One region of the Marinobacter sp. THAF197a genome, then DNA from elsewhere that is predicted to be linked to it. Evidence: predicted binding sites of a transcription regulator. Region 1 holds the regulator's gene; the other holds the start of a gene.
What was found. Region 1 encodes LexA, which represses DNA repair genes until DNA is damaged. Its sites were predicted from a motif close to CTGTNTNNNNANACAG; they were not measured.

Region 1 (4,170 bases):
CAATACCGCCGCTGCAATAGCAGCAATTATCCGGTTCCGCATCCTCATTACCTCCAATAATGGACCACAAGACGATCAAAGCTTGTTCAATCTGTGCGCCTTTTTGCCAGTTTCAAACGACCGTTTCAAGTGATTGTTTGTAGTTTCTTGTGAAATGCAGCTATTCCGGGGAGCCCAGGGGAGGAGAAATTAGCGCGCAAAAATGATAGACTCTGACGGTTGTTCTGATTGGACTCTTGAACGCTCACGTAGTGCGGGTGGTAGATGGCATCACAATGGTACTCACTGGTAGCCCAAAAGCTTTTTCTGGCCAACACCTTACTCGCCAGGCTTGAGTCGGACACCAAGCGCTCCGCTGCGGAAACGGAAGCGCTGTCTCAGGGCTCCGCCGAGCTCCTGCTGCGGGCAAGGCAAACGCTGCTGGTCATGATTGCCCGATACCATCAGCATAAGGCCGAAAAACCACAGACACTGACGGAACTGGAAGCGCTGTTTCCTTACGAGGTACACGAGACCCGGCTTTTAAGAGAACTGGCGGAGACATCAGGAAGCTGGTGGGACCATCTTGACCAGGTTGAATCAGCTTTGAGCCAACCTCCGACCACACGCAAGAATGTTACGGAAGAGAATATCATTGCGGTTTCCGTCGAACAGGGCCCGGACCGTTCCGCCGCAACACTCAGAAAGACTCTGGCGGCCATGACTGAACTGGCCAAACGGCTTGAGGAACAACACAGCGAGTGGTAGCCCCACCCTGTTGGCTAAATTCCCGCACCGAATCGAATACACCAAGACAAAGGTTGAACGAATGTCACCATCGTTTTTTGAAATCGTACAACTTGCCAATGGCGACTACGCCTTGCGCCGCATTGATGACGACGCAGCGCCGTTGGTGCGCATTTCCTTCTCGCAGGAGGCCAGGGAAATGATGGAAGACCGCGACATGAGCGTTGCCAAGGCGATGATTGCGGCAGGGATTGAGGCCGCTGGCAATATCGCACACGATATTGACTGGGACGATGACGACAATGATCTGGCCGAATCCCAGCCCCAATACACCCTCCACTGAACTCCTTTACCGATGACGCAGCACCACGCCGTGGCTGCTACCTTGCGCCGAAGCCTTTTGAAGGGACTCAAAGGCTGAACGCCCGAGCTTGTTAGTCCAGAGCACCACCGCATGACAGGTACCAGCACTCAAAGCCCGCTCAGCCAGCTGCTGTGCGGAGTAATCGTTGGTTGAGCGCAATACCAGCAACTCACTGGCCACAATACCGTGCATTTTCTGCCACTTGCCAACCAGGGACTGTGGCGGGTCAATCAGGGCCAGCCAGCGCTTCTCCTGGTTCAGCTGGGTGAGCATAGGGAGCAGCAACTGGACATTCTCTACCTGGCCTTCAGGAAGAATAATTTCCGTCACGTTACCGCCAAAATCCCTGGTTCCCCGACCGACGTCTGACGATGAGTGAAGGGCTGTGGCCCGTGCTTTTCCTGTAGACACCGTGCGGGCGGGCATGATGGCCGCCGGCTGGAACGCCATATTCTGAGTGAAGCTTAACTGTTCCATTGCTCACCTACCTGCGCTAATCGTTTCTTATTGCTGGTTATCAATGCAAATCTGATCGGCGGATCACGCCCACACCCAGACCTTCGATAAACAACTCCTGTTCGGCCAGATCAATTTCAATCGGGGCGAACTCTTCGTTCTCCGCAATCAACCAGACCCTTGAGCCGTCCCTGCGAAACCGCTTTACCGTCACTTCTTCACCAACCCTGGCCACAACCACCTGCCCGTTATGAACATCCTGAGTGCGATGTACTGCGAGCAAATCACCGTCGAGAATGCCAATGTCTTTCATGCTCATGCCGCGCACCCGGAGCAGGTAATCGGCGGATGGCGAGAAAAATTCCGGTTGCAAAGTACAGTGCTCTTCAATGTGTTCCTGGGCGAGAATCGGGCTACCCGCCGCAACCTGGCCGACAACCGGTAACCCTGGGTCCTGCTCCACTTCCGGCAGTCGAATCCCCCGGCTGGCACCAGGCACCATTTCGATGGCGCCTTTCCTGGCCAGGGCCCGCAAGTGCTCCTCTGCCGCATTGGCGGAGCGAAACCCCAGTTCGGCAGCGATTTCTGCCCGCGTTGGCGGGTAACCGGTTTCGTCTACGTACCGCCGGATGATATCCAGCACCTGGGACTGTCGCGCGGTCAGCTTCATGCATGTACTCCGGGTTTTTCATCCTGGTTTTATATACAGTGATTTGACTATATACAGTGTTTTATCCAGTGTAAAGCCCGATTGAAATTTTCTGTCATGTAATCGGGCCGCTGCATATCGGTGTGTTATGGTTTAAGTCCGTGAATTATATGGATGCAAGGTGCCAATGAATTCGACAGAGCGTTGTGCGATGCCGGAGCGGCTTCGTAATCATCAAGGAGAAGAGCGTAGAGTTGGCGTGGAGATTGAACTCTCCGGACTGGGCTACGATGAACTGGTCGAACATGTCGCCCGCCTGCTCAAGGGCAGCCCGGAGCTGGAGTCGCGTTATGTCAGCCGCCTGGAGATTGACGCCGGAACCTTCACCATTGAGCTGGACTCTGACCCTGTGAAGGATCTTGACCTGGCGGACGAACGCCTGCCCGAGTCAATCCGCGAGCTGGGCACCCACGCCATGGATGTCATCGATTTTGCCGCAGAACGCATTGTGCCTCTTGAGATTGTCGGGCCACCTCTGCCCTTTTCCAGACTGGGCCTGATCGAAGAACTGGTAGACGAGCTGCGCGAACTTGGCGCGGAAGGCAGCCGGGAAGCGATTTATTTTGCTTTCGGCCTGCAACTCAATCCCGAACTGCCGGACCTGGAACCCGCAACCATTGTCACCTACCTGCAGGCCTTCGCGGCACTTTATGACTGGCTCAAATCCCGGCATCAGATTGACATAAGCCGAAAATTTACCACTTACATCGAGCCCTGGAGCAGCCGTTACACGGACATGCTGATGGCGGAAGATTATGCTCCCGACCAGGCCTCGCTGATGAAAGACTACCTGAACTTCAACCCGACGCGGAACAAGGCCCTGGACCTTCTGCCACTGTTTGCACACCTGGATTCAGAGCTGTTGCACGACTATGTGGACGACCCCAGAATCAAGAGCCGGCCGACGCTTCACTACCGGTTACCCGATTGCGATATCGACAACCCCCGATGGCATTTTTCCACGGTCTGGAACGACTGGGTGGTACTGGAGCAGATCGCAAACCATCCAGAGCACCTGAAAGAACTCAGGGAACTGTTCCGCGAAGCCCAGACATTCAGTTTTCGCAATCTCACCCGCTCATGGCGTGACACCACGGAACAATGGCTTAAACAGCGCGGTTATGTCTGAGATCTCAGAAGCACCAGAATCGCCGGGGATCACCATTGGCATCAGCGGCCCCGCCCGGCGCAGCACCGCCCACAGACTGATCAATCTGGGCCTGCGGCTGCATGGCGCCCACACGCACTACATTCGCCCCGGATCCAGCACGGACGTCTCCCTGCTCGATGGCCTGGTGCTCTCTGGCGGCACCCACGTACACCCCAACCGCTATGGCCAACAGCCACAAGTGACCGCGAGATACGACCTGAAACGGGACGAAACCGACTTCAGGCTGCTTGAGCAAGCCGAGGAAATAGACATTCCGGTACTGGGTATATGCCGTGGGGCCCAGTTCATCAATGTCTTTCATGGCGGGTCGTTGTGCCAGAACGTGACCCCGCTGCGAATGAAAACCCGCCACCGCCCTTTGCTGCTCCCCCTTCAAACGGTCCAGCTGGTCCAGGACAGCCGTATAGGACGGCTGATGCACAGCACCCTGATTGGCGCGAACCGTATTCACAGCCAGGCGATTAAACACCTGGGGCGGAATCTCAGGGTAACGGCACTGGACAACGACCTGTTCGTGCAGGCCATCGAAAACACCGGGCAACAATGGTTGATGGGGGTTCAGTGGCATCCGGAATACCTGCTGTATCACACCGGCCACCGGCGGATTTTCAGCCACTTTGTGCATGCCGCCCGGGCTCGGAAACTGGAGCGGCTGCAAAGCCAAGATATGGCCTTTGGCCAACAAGGAGACTGATCATGAAAAAATACACCAAAGCACTGGCCGCAACGGTGTTCGTGGCTTCA
Region 2 (4,170 bases), 2.1 Mb from region 1:
CTGGAGAACGCCGAAGAGCACCATCTGAGTGCCGAGGATGTTTACAAGAAGCTGCTGGATCAGGGGGATGACGTGGGGCTGGCAACCGTCTACCGGGTGCTGACTCAGTTCGAGGCCGCGGGCCTGGTGTTGCGCCATAACTTTGAGGGTGGCCACGCCGTCTTCGAAATGGCGGGCGATGATCACCATGACCACATGGTATGTACCCAAACCGGAGAAGTGATCGAGTTTGTGGATGAGATCATCGAGGAGCGCCAGCAGAAGATCGCCAGGGAGCACGGCTATGAGATTGTTGATCACAGCCTGATCCTCTACGTTAAGCCATTGGGTTCTTCCAAGAAATAAGTCAAAAAAAGGGGCCAGCAAGCGCCGGCCCCAACAGCTCTCCGAATCGAGAGGGGGATTCAGTGATGGGTCGCCTGACCCTTAACGAACATCTCCCGGGCGTGGGCAATGGTGTGCTCTGTCATGTCTACGCCGCCCAGCATTCTTGCCACTTCGCTGATTCTTCCCTGGTCATCCAGCGTTTCAATGCGTGAATACGTTGCGTCCTGTTCGGTGAATTTGCTGACGAACAGGTGCTGGTGACACTGGGCTGCTACCTGGGGCAAATGAGTGACACACAGTACCTGGCCGTTGCTGCCCAGAGACCGAAGCAAACGCCCAACCACCTCGGCTGTGCCGCCACCAATACCGACGTCCACTTCGTCAAATACGAGGGTGGGGGTAGTAGAGGTCTGGGCGACAACCACCTGAATGGCGAGGCTGATCCGAGACAGTTCACCCCCGGAGGCAACCTTGGCCAGTGGGCGTGCGGGTTGCCCCGGGTTGGCGCTGACCAGAAACTCGACATCTTCCATCCCATGGGGGGCTGGTTCGTCATTGCTGTTGCGGCCCAGTTTGGTGACGAACTGGACAGCCGGCATGCTCAGCTGTGCAAGCTCCTGAGCAATTCGCTGATCCAGTTCCGCCGCCGCCTGCTCCCGTTTGGCCGTTAGTTGCCCGGCCAGTTCATCAAACCGTTTGCGCAGGGATTGCTGCTCTGCCTCTAGTTGCTCGAGGCTGCCTTCTCCGCCGTCCAGCTCTGCCAGTTCGTTCGACAGGCGTTGATGCAGCTCCGGCAATTCCTCCGGTGTGATGCGGTGCTTTCGGGCCATCTGATAAATGGCGCTCAGGCGTTCCTCGACCTCGGCCAGCCGTGCGGGGTCTGCTTCGTAGTCTTCAACAAAGTGCCGAAGGTTGTCTCCGGCTTCTGAAATCTGGATCTGTGCCTCGGTCAGCATCTGGATGGTGTCAGCCAGTGCCGGCACATCCACTGGGAGTTGCTCTAGTTGCTGAAGTGCCTGACGCACCAGGTCGGCGGCACTGGTTTCGTCCTCAGTGCACAGCAGGGCAGCCTGATGGCTGCTATGCAGTACCGCGTCGGCCTGGCTCAGCTGCGCTTGTTCCTGTTCAAGGGTTTCCTGTTCGCCGTCGCCCAGTGCGAGCCGGTCCAGCTCCTCCACCTGATACCGGAGCAGTTGCAGTTTTGCCTCTGCCTCGTCGGCGTTCTGGCGCCGTTGTTCCAGTTTCTGGCTGGTTCTATGCCAGGCTTTCCAGGCATCCCGGGTTTGCTCTGCCAGGTCTTCGGCGCCGGAGAATTCGTCCAGCAGTTTCCGGTGGGTGTCTTTTTGCAGCAGTGACTGATGTTGGTGCTGGCTGTGAATGTCCATCAGCAGGCTGCCCAATTCCTTGAGCTGGGAGAGTGGGCAGGGCTGGCCATTAATAAACGCTTTTGAACGACCATCTTTGTTGATGGTCCGGCGCAGGATGCAGTCGTCTTTGTCATCCAGTTCGTGTTCTTCCAGCCATTGCCGGGCAATCGGAATACGTGAGATGTCGAAGCTGGCGGTGATATCGGCTCGTTTTGCGCCGTGGCGCACGGCACCGGCATCCGCTCGGCCGCCCATGGCCAGGCTGAGCGCATCCAGAACAATGGATTTGCCAGCGCCGGTTTCACCGGTCAGGGCCGTCATGCCTTTGCTGAAATGCAGGTCGACCCGTTCAGCGATGGCGTAGTTGGAGACCATAAGTTGTGTGAGCATGCCGATAACCTCCGCTCAGGATTGGAGACTCTCTGAAAATTGTCTGGGCACTGTTGATCTATACAGTTGCTGTGAATATATACAGGGTTTTTCCTGTTTGCAAACAATCGAATCGTGAAAATCTGAAAGAATGCATCGTTTGAGGTTGAAACCTGAGGGGCGGGCCCCATATCCGTTCGCAAAGTCGTATTTTCCTGCCTGTGCAAGGCGGGGCTCATTTAGCCGCAGGCCTTCGGGCCCAGGGAAAGTCATCAGGAGTTGTCATGAGTGCTGACGATAAGCGCAACGAACAGGTAGACGAGCTGAACGAGGCGGTAAACGCCACAGAAGAGCAGGGCGAAGCAGAAACCGCCGGAGCTGAAGAAGGTTCCGAACTGGAATTGCTGAAGGCGCAGTTGCAGGAATATCAGGACCAGGCGCTGAGAGCCCAGGCTGAGATGCAGAATGTGCGTCGTCGTGCCGAAATTGATGTGGAAAAGGCCCACAAGTTCGCCCTGGAAAAGTTCGTGAAAGAGCTTCTTCCGGTGGCGGACAGCCTTGAAAAGGCAGTGGAAAGTACTGAAGGTCATGAAAACGCCGGGGAGCTGGTTGGCTCCATTCGCGAAGGTGTGGAAATGACTTTGGGCCTGTTCATGAACGGCCTCAAGAAATTCAACGTTGAACAGGTGAACCCGGTGGGTGAACCGTTCGATCCGCAGCAGCACGAGGCGATGTCTATGGTGCCCGCGCCAGATGCCGAGCCGAACAGTGTGGTTGCCGTGGTGCAGAAGGGCTACCTGCTGAACGGTCGCGTGGTTCGTCCCGCCATGGTGGTTGTGGCCAAGGCCGAAGATGCACCAAAAATCGACGAGCAGGCTTGAAAAGCCGATTAAAGCGCCAATATAGCGATTAAACAGCGACAGTCAGGGCAAACCTCCCTGGGACAGCATTCAGAAAGATTTGGAGTGATTCGATGAGCAAGATTATTGGTATCGACCTGGGAACCACCAACTCCTGTGTGGCCATCATGGATGGCGACAAGGTAAAGGTTATTGAAAATGCTGAGGGTGATCGTACGACTCCCTCCATTATCGCGTACACCGACGATAACGAGACCCTGGTTGGTCAGTCCGCCAAGCGCCAGGCGGTCACCAACCCCCATAACACCCTTTACGCCATCAAGCGTCTGATCGGTCGTCGTTTTGAGGACGATGTGGTTCAGAAAGACATCAAGATGGTGCCTTACAAGATCTCCAAGGCCGACAACGGCGACGCCTGGGTTGAAGTGAAGGGCCAGAAGATGGCACCGCCCCAGATCTCTGCAGAAGTTCTGAAGAAAATGAAGAAGACTGCAGAAGACTACCTGGGCGAGAAGGTAACGGAAGCAGTTATCACCGTGCCGGCTTACTTCAATGACAGTCAGCGCCAGGCCACCAAAGACGCGGGTAAGATCGCCGGTCTGGAAGTGAAGCGTATCATCAACGAGCCGACCGCGGCTGCCCTGGCCTATGGCCTGGACAAGAAGAGCGGTGACCGCACAGTTGCTGTATACGATCTGGGTGGTGGTACTTTCGACCTCTCCATTATTGAAATTGCGGATGTCGACGGTGAGCATCAGTTCGAGGTTCTGGCCACCAACGGTGACACCTTCCTGGGTGGTGAAGACTTCGACCTGAAAGTCATCGAGTACCTGGCAGACCAGTTCAAGAAAGACAGTGGCATCGACCTGCGCGGCGATTCCCTGGCCATGCAGCGCCTGAAGGAAGCCGGTGAGAAAGCGAAGATCGAGCTGTCCAGCAGCCAGCAGACAGACGTGAACCTGCCATACATTACTGCAGATGCGTCTGGGCCCAAGCACATGAACGTGAAGCTGACCCGTGCCAAGCTGGAAAGCCTGGTGGAAGACCTGGTTAATCGCAGCCTGGAGCCCTGTAAAGTGGCCCTGCAGGACGCCGGCATGAAGGCTTCTGAAATCGACGAGGTTATCCTGGTTGGTGGTCAGACCCGTATGCCGCTCGTGCAGGAAAAGGTTAAAGAGTTCTTCGGCAAAGAAGCCCGTAAAGACGTGAACCCGGACGAAGCCGTGGCCATGGGTGCTGCCATCCAG

Region 2: the regulator LexA is predicted to act here: its motif matches at 2,154-2,169, upstream of recN (DNA repair protein RecN).

The regions. Positions count from the first base shown of each region.
Region 1 covers NZ_CP045324.1:1,419,202-1,423,371, reverse strand. Annotated here, with positions in the region: gene FIV08_RS06555 (DUF1329 domain-containing protein) at 1-42, opposite strand, end outside; gene FIV08_RS06550 (DUF6586 family protein) at 265-747, shown strand; gene FIV08_RS06545 (hypothetical protein) at 809-1,069, shown strand; gene FIV08_RS06540 (cell division inhibitor SulA) at 1,076-1,567, opposite strand; gene lexA (transcriptional repressor LexA) at 1,608-2,216, opposite strand; gene FIV08_RS06530 (amidoligase family protein) at 2,383-3,384, shown strand; gene FIV08_RS06525 (gamma-glutamyl-gamma-aminobutyrate hydrolase family protein) at 3,377-4,120, shown strand; gene FIV08_RS06520 (SIMPL domain-containing protein) at 4,123-4,170, shown strand, end outside.
Region 2 covers NZ_CP045324.1:3,495,052-3,499,221, reverse strand. Annotated here, with positions in the region: gene fur (ferric iron uptake transcriptional regulator) at 1-345, shown strand, start outside; gene recN (DNA repair protein RecN) at 405-2,084, opposite strand; gene grpE (nucleotide exchange factor GrpE) at 2,348-2,944, shown strand; gene dnaK (molecular chaperone DnaK) at 3,037-4,170, shown strand, end outside.